DNA from 2 places in the Acinetobacter sp. MD2 genome. Region 1 is predicted to be linked to the other one. Evidence: predicted binding sites of a transcription regulator. Region 1 holds the regulator's gene; the other holds the start of a gene.

Region 1 (6,248 bases):
AACTCAGAGCTATTGTTAACTGTTTTAATTTCATGTTTTGTCTAGGTTTAGCCGGATAAATTATCGAATTATAGGTTGTATTCGACCTATTGGAAAAAACTTTTTGATTTATTCGATAGTGCAAATTGCACTCATTAAATCCAGAGACCATCCCGCAAGTTTACCTATTTTTCGGGAGCATGATCGATCTGTTCCTCTCATTGAAAAAGTGCCTGTGTCTTACTTGCTTTAAAAGGCATTCAGCATTTTCGTTGATGATAGGATGTGATGACTTGCTATTTTTTGAATAGAGCTTGTCAATACATCCTAAATTATAACAGGCGGTTTATCTATTTCGCCTGCTTCAGTACCTCTACACACGGCGGATAGTTTTCCTGTGCGCGTTGCTTTTGTTGGGGATTTAATGCGAGATAACGTTTTACCCAGTCTTGTGCCAGTTCGGGGCGAAAGTCGGGATGTTGTACAGCATAATCAGAAATACTACCTTGTTGGTATTTTTCCATCTGCTGCATTAAATAAGCGGTTTCAGGTTTGGCATCGGGCTGACGAATAATAAAACACAAGATCGCCTGATAGCGTTCCACTTCATCTTTGCTTGGTTGCTGAATTTTAACGATGGCAAATATGACCAAACATAAGCCACAGATTCCCAGAAGAATAGACAATTTTTTCATGGCGACAAGATAGTAGTTTTCGAGTCTAAAAAGCAAGACAATTTATGCTAAGAACGAGATTGAAAATAGGTAAATTGCAAAACTCAATGCTCTGTTTGATAAAGACGTTCTTTAGGAAATACGGCTTTAAAGCATGAGCCTTGATTTGGACGAGAGACGATTTCTAAATGTGCGCCGTGCTGCATTAAAACATGTTTCACAATTGCAAGCCCCAAACCTGTACCGCCTGTTTGTCGGCTACGTGCAGTATCGACCCGATAAAAACGTTCCGTTAAACGTGGTAAATGTTTGGGGTCAATCCCAATGCCATTATCTTCTACAGTAAAATAGCCATGGGTTTGGTCGTCATGCCAACCAATGGTAATTGCACCACTTTCCTTAGGGGTATATTTAATTGCATTGGTAATTAAGTTGCCAAAAGCACTGGCTAATTCGATATCCGAGCCAATTAAGTCACAATGACTGTCGATGTCTAAATTGAGTTGATGTCCATATTCTGAGTTGTAGGCTTGTGCATCATCAAATAGTTGATTCATTAAACCGCGCATATCTACAATTTGGTTTTTGGCAATGGTTTTGTCATTTTCAAGTCGAGATAACAATAACAAATCATTCACCAAAGCATTCATACGCTTCGTTTGTGCTTGCATTTGCTCGAAAGGACGTTTCCAACGTGGATTAAAATCATCTTGATCGGTGAACATTTCCAAATAACCACTGAGTACTGTAAGTGGTGTACGTAACTCGTGCGAGATGTTATCAACAAAATCTTTACGCATTTGTTCTAGGTTGTGCATGCGTGTGACATCGTAGGCGAGCAGTAAACGACTTTCTGTACCAAAACGGGTCAGTTTAATTTGCACATAGCGTTCTTCTTCGAGCGACAGTTTGAGCTTAATACCATCGGGATGTTGTTCTAAATGATGAAAATAATCAATAAAAGCAGGCTGACGCAAAATACCCAATAAGTTGCGCCCACGATCAAGCTCTTGAATGCCAAGCAATTGGGTAGCAGCGGGATTCCACCATTCAATTTGTTGCAATTCATCGGTTAGAACAACAGCTTCAGCCAAGGCAATTAAAGAGGATTGCGCACGGTCAATTAAACCGACCATTTCGGCTTGTACCACCCGCTCTTGGCGTTGTGAACGGTAAATATTAAACAGTAATGCACCCCAAATACCATCTAAATTAGGCGGTACGTCATAAGGGCGATTGGCAATCCAAGCGTTGACTAAATATAGGGCACGTAGTTGCAAGACAATAAAAAGGAAACAGGCAAGCGCAATGCAGATCCAAAAGTAACCAATACCAAACCCAACTAATCCTGCAATCACCATAAAAAAGAACAGTTGTCTTAAATCCTGTTTGGCATAGTGCCAAAGTGAACTATAACGATAATTTTTATATTCGTGGCTAAGTTCAGGGGTTGGATAAGGTTCATACATACAAAAGGTTTATCCTAAGACATCTGCACGGGTTGAAAAACGATAACCTGTGCCACGCACGGTTTGCACAAAACGGTCGACACCATAAGGTTCAAGTACTTTACGCAAACGGCGAATATGTACATCAATAGTGCGGTCTTCAATATAAACATTACCACCCCATACTTGGTCGAGTAATTGGGCACGTGTGTAAGCGCGTTCAGGGTGCGTCATAAAGAAAGCCAGTAAACGATATTCGGTTGGGCCCATGTCTAAAATTGTATCAGAAAAGCTAACCCTTTGGCTGACAGGGTCAAGCAATAAGCCATTGGCATCAATGGTTTTTTCACCACTGAGGGCATTGGAACGACGTAATACCGCTTTAATACGCGACACCAATTCACGGGTCGAAAATGGCTTCGTCATGTAATCGTCTGCGCCAGCATCTAGGCCTTGTACTTTATGATCTTCTTCGCCGCGTGCAGTGAGCATAATCACCGGAATTTCAGATAAACTTTCATCACGTTTTAAGCGGCGACATAAATCGACACCGCTGGTTCCACCTGGCAACATCCAGTCTAGTAAAATGAGTGCGGGGCGTTGGTCAACAATGGTTTGATGTGCCTGTTTGGCATCTTCTGCTTGTAGGCATTGAAAACCTGCCATATCTAACGAGGTATGGATCATTTCACGAATGGGTAATTCATCGTCAACAATTAAAATATAATCCTCTTTCACAATCTTTTATCCTGTTAAAAGTGTTGTTCTGTGATGTAAGTATTACAAAGCTTAATTGTGACAATATCATTTCAAGTGGAAGGGCACTGGCCGATTTTAAAGCATATTTGTGACAAAATGCAGATACGACAATGACAAAAATATGACATCTGCCATTCATTTTTGGTTTTATAGCAAACGGTGAATGCTTTTTTTCTTCCAAACAAAGTGATAATAGCCACCTTGTAGCAAACATAAGCAGACAAAAGCTAATGCGTAAGCAAACCAAATGCCTTTTAGTCCCCAAAAATGACTAAACAAGTAAGCACAGGGCAATTCAATACATAAAATTGAGCCAATGTTGATGAGCATTGGGGCAGTGACTGTGCCGCTTGCGCGCATAATTGAGGCAAAAATAGCATTCGCACCAAAAAATAAAACAGCCCATAGCATGATAAATAGCAATTGCTGTCCTAAAGCCATGACGCTTGGCTCGGTAATAAACAGTGCCATTAAGTGCCATGAAAATAAGTAGGCCAACACAATTAAACTGCCTGTAATGAGCAAATTCATGCCCATTGCTGTGCGCAGGACTTTACCAAGTAAGTAGGCTTTATTCGCACCAATGGCTTGCGCTGCAAAAATTGAGGAAGCAATCGCAATAGAAAGTGCTGGAAATTGAATATAGTTGAGTACTTGATTGACCGCACCATAGGCAGCGGTGGCATGTGCGCCGTATTGGTTAACTAAACTGACCACAACCAAGCCTGCTAAAGAGGTGGTGACCATTTGAATGCCGGTTGGAATACCTAATTTTAAAATGGCTTTTGCAAGTTGAGGTTGTAGGCGTAACTGCTTTAAAAAGTGTCGATTTGGGCGCAGCGGATGTTGTTTAAAATTTAAATAAACAGCCAAAAAGATCAGTACTGCAATATTTCCCGTAATTGATGCAATCGCAGGAGCGACAATTCCAAGTTTAGGCAATCCCCAATAACCTTGAATAAAGGCAGGAGTAATCACTAATCCCAATAAACTGGTCATTAGCAAAGCAACCAATGGCGTTATGCTATCGCCAACGCCTCGCAGCACTGAAGTATAAATAATGTAGACAAATAACAGGGGGCTACCTGCCAACATACTACACATATACGGAATTGCTAAAGGTAGGATTTTTTGATCTACCCCAAGTATTTGTAAGAAATGTGGAGCAAAGACAATGCCAAAAGCGGCAATGATTAAACCACCGAAGAAAGTCAAAAATAGGGTTGTACCAACCACCTGTTGTACGCGTTCAATATTTTGTGCCCCCCAAGCCTGCCCCACCAAAATTGTAGTACCTGCCGAAAGCCCAATTACAAATGCCATTAAGCAAAATAAAATGGGGAAAAACACGGATACGGCAGCAATTGCATCGACGCCTAAAAACTGTCCGACAAAAATGCTGTTAATGGTACCTGAAAGGTTTTGTAAAATATTGGTGGCAACCAAAGGCAATACAAAAACCAAAAAGGTTTTCCATAAATGTTGTTCGGAAAAAACCAAGCCTTTTTTCATAATTAATTCAATGCCCTTATCTACATTGTATTTTACAAGCATTTAAAAAAACGCCACGTTGGCTTGCTGTAAATGCAGTGCCAATCTACCTGTGCTAAATTTTTTGTTATTAGGATAATGATATTGTGCGGCTAAAAATCGATGCTTTCGAGCAAATTCAGTTATTAGAGAAAGCATTTGGCATCATGATTCTTTGCCGATGATTTTTGTTAAAGCGTTTGGTTGTGCAATTATAGCATTCGCGCATAGTCATGTAATTGTGCAATGCTTGTAGTTGCACCACCACATACAATCACGAGAACTTGGTCGGTTGGAGAAAATGTAATTTTTTGATCATATAAAACCGATAGCGTTGCCCCGCAAGCAGGTTCTACCAAGGTACGATGATCATCTAAAAACTGCATACAGGCTGCAACCGCAGTTTGATCTGCAACAGTCAGTCCAATGACATTACCTTGCTGTGAAATTGCAAAGGCATTGGCACAAACCTGTGCTTGGCATATTGTTATTCCTCTTGAATGAGAGGAATAACATATCTAAACAGTGAATGCAAAATATCCAAACAATGGCTTAGAGTAGATAGTGCTGTAGCTTATAGCCACAGTTCAAGTCCTGCACGAATCAGCCCTAAAATTAAGCCAATACACGCACCTACCACCACGCCATTGACCCGAATCATGTGTAAGTCACCACCGACTTCGTTTTCAATTTTGGCAATCATTTCGGTTGAGTCCCATTCGTGAATCCGTTCACTAATAAAACGAATCACTTTATTGCTATATTGATCACTGAACCCAATAGCAGCACTACTTAAGCGTTGGTTGAGCAATTGGCGAACATCATTGTTTTGGATTAAATTATCCCCTAATAATTCAATTGCTGCACGTAAATTGAGTGCAATCCCTGAATTGGTTTTTTCTAAATCTTGCTTAATCGCTTGACATAAAATGACCACTGCACCACTCATGAAGTTAAGCATTTGTGGACTTTCGAGCAATGCATTTTTCGTGGCATTTAGCCGAATACTGGCATTGCTATTGGCATCTGCCAAAGCATGCATTAAGCCATGTGCATAATTTTCAATGTGCTGCCGCCACGGATGCTCAGGGTCGGCGAGCATGGCTTCTACTTTAATTAATAAACTGTCGATACTACGCTGCTGAATGTCGATGCCAATCCAATGAAAACCTTTCGCAAGTTTTCCAACGCCCAATTCTTTAAAGACTTTTTCTGTCATATCGCGCATTTGTTCAGGGTGTGCAATCACCCATTCATGCGCCATATCTAAGCCATGTTGTAATAAATCTTGATGAAAGTCGTTGTCTAAAATGGCATGTAACATTTCACTGGCAAGACCATTAATTTGGGTGTTGCGTACCCACTGCACGCTATTGGTTTGAATGAAACGGGCAATTTGTTCTTGTCCAACAAAGTCGAATACTTTGGGCAAGCTTTGTTGCATTAATAAAGTCACTTGTTGGCTATTTTGTGGTGAAGCAAGCCATTTGCCTAAACTCATGCTTAAATCGGTTTGAGCCAAGGTTTTTTGCACAACATTTGGTGATAAAAAATTTTCTTGGACAAATCGTCCCATCGATTCTGCAATGCGGGCTTTGTTACGTGGAATAATTTCGGTGTGGTCACGTAAAAACCGTGGAATGGGCAACTGCCCAAACGGATTACGAAATAACACGGTAATGGCGTACCAATCTGCAAGTCCACCCACCACGCCTGCTTCTGCACCCAACATTAAAATATGAATGAGCTGCGTGTCTTGCGGAAAAAATTTTGCACTCACAATCAAAATAAGCCATGCAATAATCGCAATGATTAAGGCAATGCTAGCAAAGCGTTTGCTGCGTTGTAAGTTGGGAGA
Region 2 (6,248 bases), on a different contig from region 1:
CAACCGCTGATTATTTTCTTTTTGGCCATAGTGGTCGATAAAAAATCAACCGACATGAAATCATTTATGGCTATTTTATTGATGATCTTTGGCATGTGGGTACTTTTGGTATTAGGAAAAGATCAGCAGCATAGTTTTGACGTACTCGGTTGTGCTGCGGCATTTATGGGGGCGGTATCGATGGCATTGGGGACGTATTTGAGTAAAAAGTGGAAGCCAAATGTCGATAATTTAACCTTTACAGGATGGCAACTCTTATTTGGTGGTATTATTTTAATGCCATTATTTTTTGTTTTTGAAACATTGCCTAGCACACTTAGTTTAGCCAATATCTTAGGTTATAGTTATTTGGCAATTTTTGGATCGCTTATTGCCTATAGTTTATGGTTTTTAGGGGTAAGCAAATTGTCGCCAGTAGCTGTGTCTATTTTGGGCGTATTTAGCCCCATGACGGCTTTGTTTATCGGTTGGATTTTTTTGGGGCAACGATTATCGCTGTTGCAAATGATTGGTTTTGGTATTGTACTTGGGTGTGTGATATTTGTACAAATGCAGAGTTGGGGGCAAGGTAAGAAGCAACGATTGTCTCAAGTCTAAGTTGAGGGCTTGAATAGTGTAAATACATCAAAACTAATTGGTCATGCCAATAATTTTTTATATTGCTGCTGCAAATTTTCTTTTGTGAGAAATGAACGTATAAAACGCAGCAGCAAAATAGATGATTAAGCTGCACCAATATTATTGAGTAGTGGGCAAATATTTTGATTTGAACAGGGATGAAATGAAAAAACTTCAGTTTACTTTAAAGCCTTTACTGGCGTGTTTCAGTATTTGCACAATTGTTTCAAGTGTTGCATTTGCAAGCGATGCTTCAGACAAGCTCACAGCGTCTGCATCAACATTAAATCAAGTCATGAATAACGGTGTATTAAAGGTATGCCTGACAGGGGATTACAAACCCTATACGCATTTAAAAGCCAATGGTGATTATGAAGGAATCGATATTGGTATGGCAGAGTCATTGGCAAAAAGTTTAGGCGTGAAAACGCATTATGTGAAGTCGACATGGAAAAGCATTATTCCTGATGTTGTAGCGGCCAAATGTGATATTGCAGTGGGTGGAATTTCGGTGACTTTAGCGCGTCAGCAACAGGTCTTTTTTAGTCAGCGTTTAGATATAGATGGTAAAATTCCATTAGTACACTGTAAAAATAAGAAGAAATATCAAAGTATTGCATAAATTAATCAAACCACTGTGCGAGTGATTGAACCTGTTGGTGGGACCAATGAAGCTTTTGCACATCAATTTTTGCCAAAAAGTCAGTTAATTTTATCGGATGATAATGTCGGTATTTTTCAGCAATTGGTCGATAAAAAAGCCGATGTCATGATTACCGATGCTTCTGAAGCGCGTTATCAAAGTAAACAGCATCCTGAATTATGTGCGATTCATCCAAATGAACCGATGCAATATGGTGAAAAAGCCTATGTTTTACCGATAGGCGATATAATATGGAAAAACTATGTTGATCAATGGCTGCATTTGGCCAAAGCAACAGGTGAATATGATGCAATTGCTAAAGATTGGATTGGTCATTGAGCGTAAATATAATGTTGAAAGATTGGAGCCATAACGACCAAGTTGGCTTTACGAATCGATGAAATCAATGCGATGAGTGTATTACAAAGTTATATATTGTATTAAAAAGCTCCAAAATTGCTAAATTTGCTTCAAAATAAGGCAAAAGAGCAGAAATAATTTTTTCTGAAAATTAGAATGTCATATAATTGTCATAATTTAAATGAAGAATAAGGGGACTTTTTGATCCCCTTTACATGACTGCATGAATTCAACTATTCCTCCTGCACAAAAGTCAGTACAACTTGATTCAGTAAAGCCATCAAATGTACATGTACCGACACCTAAATTTTTTATGCCGGTATTTTTGACGGTAATTATTTCGACATTAATTTATATTGCTTTGCAAGTGAATGCAGATTTGGCCCATGTGCCGGCTTTGAGTCTGTATTCTGTTGTGCTTTTATCGACCGCTTTGGTCATTGCTTTGGGATTCGAGTTTGTAAATGGCTTTCACGACACAGCTAATGCTGTCGCGACCGTTATTTATACCAACTCTTTATCTGCGCCTGTTGCGGTAATGTGGGCAGGCTTTTGTAACTTTTTAGGGGTAATGCTCGCAAGCGGTACAGTCGCTTATGGCATTATTGCATTGTTACCTGTCGAACTGATCATGAATGTGGGCAGTGGTGCAGGCTTTGCGATGGTTTTTGCTTTATTGATTTCCGCGATTTTATGGAATCTCGGTACATGGTTCTTTGGTATTCCTGCGTCAAGTTCACATACGCTAATTGGCTCAATTTTGGGCGTTGGTATAATGAACCATTTACTCAATGCATCTGCGGGTGCAAGCAGTAGTGGTATCGACATGGATCAAGTATTCAAAGTAGGTAAAGCACTGCTATTCTCACCATTAATTGGTTTTGCTTTTGCTGCGGTTGTCTTCTTATTGGTGAAATTTTTCTTTAAGCGTCATTTAGAATTATTTCAGCCGCCAAAGGGCAATGAACCACCACCGCCTATTATTCGTGCGTTACTTATTTTTACCTGCACAGGCGTAAGCTTTGCACATGGTTCAAATGATGGTCAAAAAGGCATGGGTTTAATCATGCTAATTTTAGTGGGCTTGGTACCATTGGCGTATTCATTAAATAAAAATATGGATAGTCAACAAGTACAAAGTTTCACCCAATTATCTGCCCAAACTGCGGTGCTTATTGCACCAAATAATCAGAACGTAGATGACCAACAAGCACAAGCAGTACTTACGCGTTATTTGCAAAATCGACAAGTGACGCCTGAGGTGTTGCCTGCATTAGCAAGTATGACCCATCATTTGGGTCAAGAAATGGCACAGTATCCATCGTTAAAAGATATTCCTGAAAAACAAATCAGTGAAATTCGCAACGATATGTACTTAAGTACAACCACAATGAAAAGCTTAGCTAAGAAAGAAGCATTGCCTCATTGGGATGATGCACAGCAAAAGATAGTCAAAGCTTATCAGAAAAATTTAGACGGTTTCTTACAATATATTCCAACATGGGTAAAAGTCGCGGTTGCTTTGGCACTGGGGCTTGGTACGATGGTAGGTTGGAAGCGTATTGTGGTTACAGTGGGTGAGCGAATTGGTAAAGACCACATGACCTATGCACAAGGTATGTCAGCGGAACTTGTAGCAATGAGTACCATTGCCGCAGCAGATGGTTTTGGTCTGCCTGTTTCGACCACACATGTTTTAAATAGTGCTGTTGCAGGGACAATGGTTGCGAATAAGTCTGGCTTACAAGCATCAACTATTCGTAGTATTTTATCTGCTTGGGTACTGACCTTACCTGTGACAATTTGTTTGTCTGGTGGTTTGTATTGGTTGTTCTTAAAGTTTCTTTAAGTTGCTACCTCATTAATGAATATTAAAAAAGCTTTGCCTCGGCAAAGCTTTTTTTCTGGGATTATTTTAAGCAAAGTTGCTTAAAATAATCCTATAAGTAAAAAGCTGGGGCAGCTTATCCTTTAAATGAAAACTTGGCTTTGACTAAGCCATAAATGGCTGAAAAAGGCAGCGCACTGCGAACCAAATAGGCGCTATTCCATAATCCTCCATGATTGGCACCATCCATCATGAGAGCCAAAGGATGCTCAAGTGAGGCATTTGGTTGTGCTAAAGCATGTGGATTCTGCAAATCGTGAACCCACATTGCGGCCATAATTGCATTGGTGGTTTCTGGTGCAAAAGCTTCGACATCGAACAGATGTGCTCCTGCAAAAGCGGCTTTGAGTAAAGGGTTTTTTATTACAGATTGCGTTGTGGTGGATGGCGCGATATTAATACAAACGTGCTGCCCCTGTGCTTTGGCAACCAATGCGCGCCATTGTTGCAGTCGTTTGGCTAAGGCATAGTTGGGGCCTTGTTCAATCACTAAACCATCGGCAATACTATAAACTTGTCCATTGTCGGCACGAATTGCTTTATGCGTATGCGATTTGAGCAAATGTCGAATTGTTAAGCCCGAAACACCTTGTGCAACCAATTTTTCAAGGGTTGAGCGTTGTTTTAGCTTTTGTTGCGCTTTTTCCATTACTTGTTTGGGCACCGCATAAATATCGGTTGGGGTACACATAAACATTAAACTGCTGTCAGGTTTTTGAGTGCTGACATAGTGCATAATCGCATCCATTGCCATTGCCACGCGAACATGTTTTTCACCATCTAAATACGCAATAGCAGCTAAATCTAAGCGCTCTGGTCGCGTGGCAAGCCATTGGGCAATTTCAGGTGTTTGAGTAAGTAAATTAACGCCTAAGCATTTTGAAAGTTCTGCCGATGCCATGAAGTTTTCACTTGCGGGAGCAATTAAAGTGGCATTACCTGCTTGAATTGTTTTGAGAATGCGCGCCCATACGCGTTCATTGGGTAAATCAATTGCAATGATATTGGCTTTCCATTTAGATAACCATGTTAATGGGCCTGCTTCAGAACCTGCACCAAACAAAACTAAAGTGCGTGCCGACAAATCTAACCATTCTGGATGTGCTTGCACCGCTTTTAATGCAGCCGCATGGCTAGGTTCAATAATGCCTTGTTGTTGCCATTGTTCTACTTGTGCAACTAATGCTTCTCCTTGTAATTTTTGACCTTGATAGGGAATATACCACTCTGGTGCTTCGGTGCTTTGTCCTTGAATTGTGATGGAATAAAGCGGTTGAATATGTGGCACTTGCATAAAATCTTTTAAGCAAAACTTTTGACCATGCCGATAAAACTCAAATTGTTGATGGGCTTTCTTTAAGCCATGTTCAGCAATTTTAATTGAATTTTCACTCACACGAATACTGTGCTCGAGCATGGTTCTTAAATAGTGTGGATATTTTTTACGCCAATTTTTCTCTTTGATAACAGCTTGAGAACTTTTATGGTCAACCAACGCCAAAGCCTCTGACACAATTTGCTGTCCGGTTCGAGATGTGCTGACACGTTGTTGTTCATCTTGTGGGAATTGGAGTCCTTCTCGCATTTGTGACATACAGGCAATCCTTTTTAAATTTCATTATCGTTGGATTAATTATGGCGTGATGTCGTATATTTCGGCTAGCATTTGTTATCAGATTCTTATTCAAAATGTAGCCGAACATGTATTAATTGCATTTTTTCGAATGATTTTGGGGATTGAGTTTTAAGATGTTTGGCTGTGTATGCTGCATTATCACAGCCAAGTGTTTAATTAAAAAGGCAGTTGTGTCAGCTCGGCTAAGAAATGTGGCAATACTTTTGGATTAATTAAAATAGTAACGATGACGCCATAGGCTGCTCCCCAAAGGTGTGCACTGTGGTTAACGTGTTGGCCTGTTCTTTTTGCTGCCCAAATACTATAAGCAACATAAAGTACCGCAAAAATAATGGCGGGAACAGGTACAAAAAAGACTAAAATTAATTTCCAAGGTTTAAATAAAATATAGGCAAATAAAACGGCAGAAACCGCGCCCGATGCACCTAAACTTGCCCATTGGTAGTCATTTTTATGTTTTAAATAACTCGGTAAAATTGCAACGATCAGCCCGCCTAAATAAAATAAAACAAAGCCCATATTAAAAGCATATTGGCGATAGAACTGTTCAATGGCGCTACCGAAAAAGAACAGAGTCATCATATTAAAGAGTAAATGCATACCGTCAGCATGGACAAAACCGTGGGTAATAAAACGATCATATTGACCTTTTTGCATTGCAGGTGGCCAAAAAATCAAACGATTCATGAGTGCCTGATTTGAAAAAGCCATTAAAGAGACAATGACCGTAATGATAATAAGGGTAATACTGTGATTAAACGGTAGATTAAACATAAAGATTTATCGCAAATTAGGCTAAAGAGAAAGAATTCCGACAATTTTAGTTGAATTTTCTCAATTACCCCATATTTTTAGTTAAAATACAGCCTTCATATTGAGGAAAGAACACGTCATGTCGACTGAGAACATCAACTCTGCGGTGGCAGGAACAGAAGAAATTCCAAATTTATTGATTACGCCAACTGCGCAAGAATATTTAGCAGAGTTATTGGCGAAACAAAATACGCCGGGTATTGGTGTTCGTGTGTTTGTTGAAAGTGCAGGCACACCGCGTGCCGAATGCTGCATGGCTTATAGTGCACCTGCAGAAGTGATTGCGACAG

The links. Region 1 encodes PhoB, which activates phosphate uptake and scavenging genes when phosphate is short. Its sites were predicted from a motif close to TGTCATNAANCTGTCATAA; they were not measured.
Region 2: the regulator PhoB is predicted to act here: its motif matches at 1,779-1,797, upstream of FXN70_RS00475 (inorganic phosphate transporter).

The regions. Positions count from the first base shown of each region.
Region 1 covers NZ_VTDK01000010.1:36,121-42,368, forward strand. Annotated here, with positions in the region: gene FXN70_RS11365 (hypothetical protein) at 1-34, opposite strand, end outside; gene FXN70_RS11370 (hypothetical protein) at 330-665, opposite strand; gene phoR (phosphate regulon sensor histidine kinase PhoR) at 758-2,122, opposite strand; gene phoB (phosphate regulon transcriptional regulator PhoB) at 2,132-2,839, opposite strand; gene FXN70_RS11385 (MATE family efflux transporter) at 3,008-4,372, opposite strand; gene FXN70_RS11390 (hypothetical protein) at 4,603-4,776, opposite strand; gene FXN70_RS11395 (DUF445 domain-containing protein) at 4,965-6,248, opposite strand, start outside.
Region 2 covers NZ_VTDK01000001.1:102,905-109,152, forward strand. Annotated here, with positions in the region: gene FXN70_RS00465 (EamA family transporter) at 1-597, shown strand, start outside; gene FXN70_RS11955 (transporter substrate-binding domain-containing protein) at 782-1,240, shown strand; gene FXN70_RS11960 (hypothetical protein) at 1,262-1,600, shown strand; gene FXN70_RS00475 (inorganic phosphate transporter) at 1,845-3,470, shown strand; gene FXN70_RS00480 (hypothetical protein) at 3,586-5,103, opposite strand; gene FXN70_RS00485 (rhomboid family intramembrane serine protease) at 5,302-5,919, opposite strand; gene nfuA (Fe-S biogenesis protein NfuA) at 6,038-6,248, shown strand, end outside.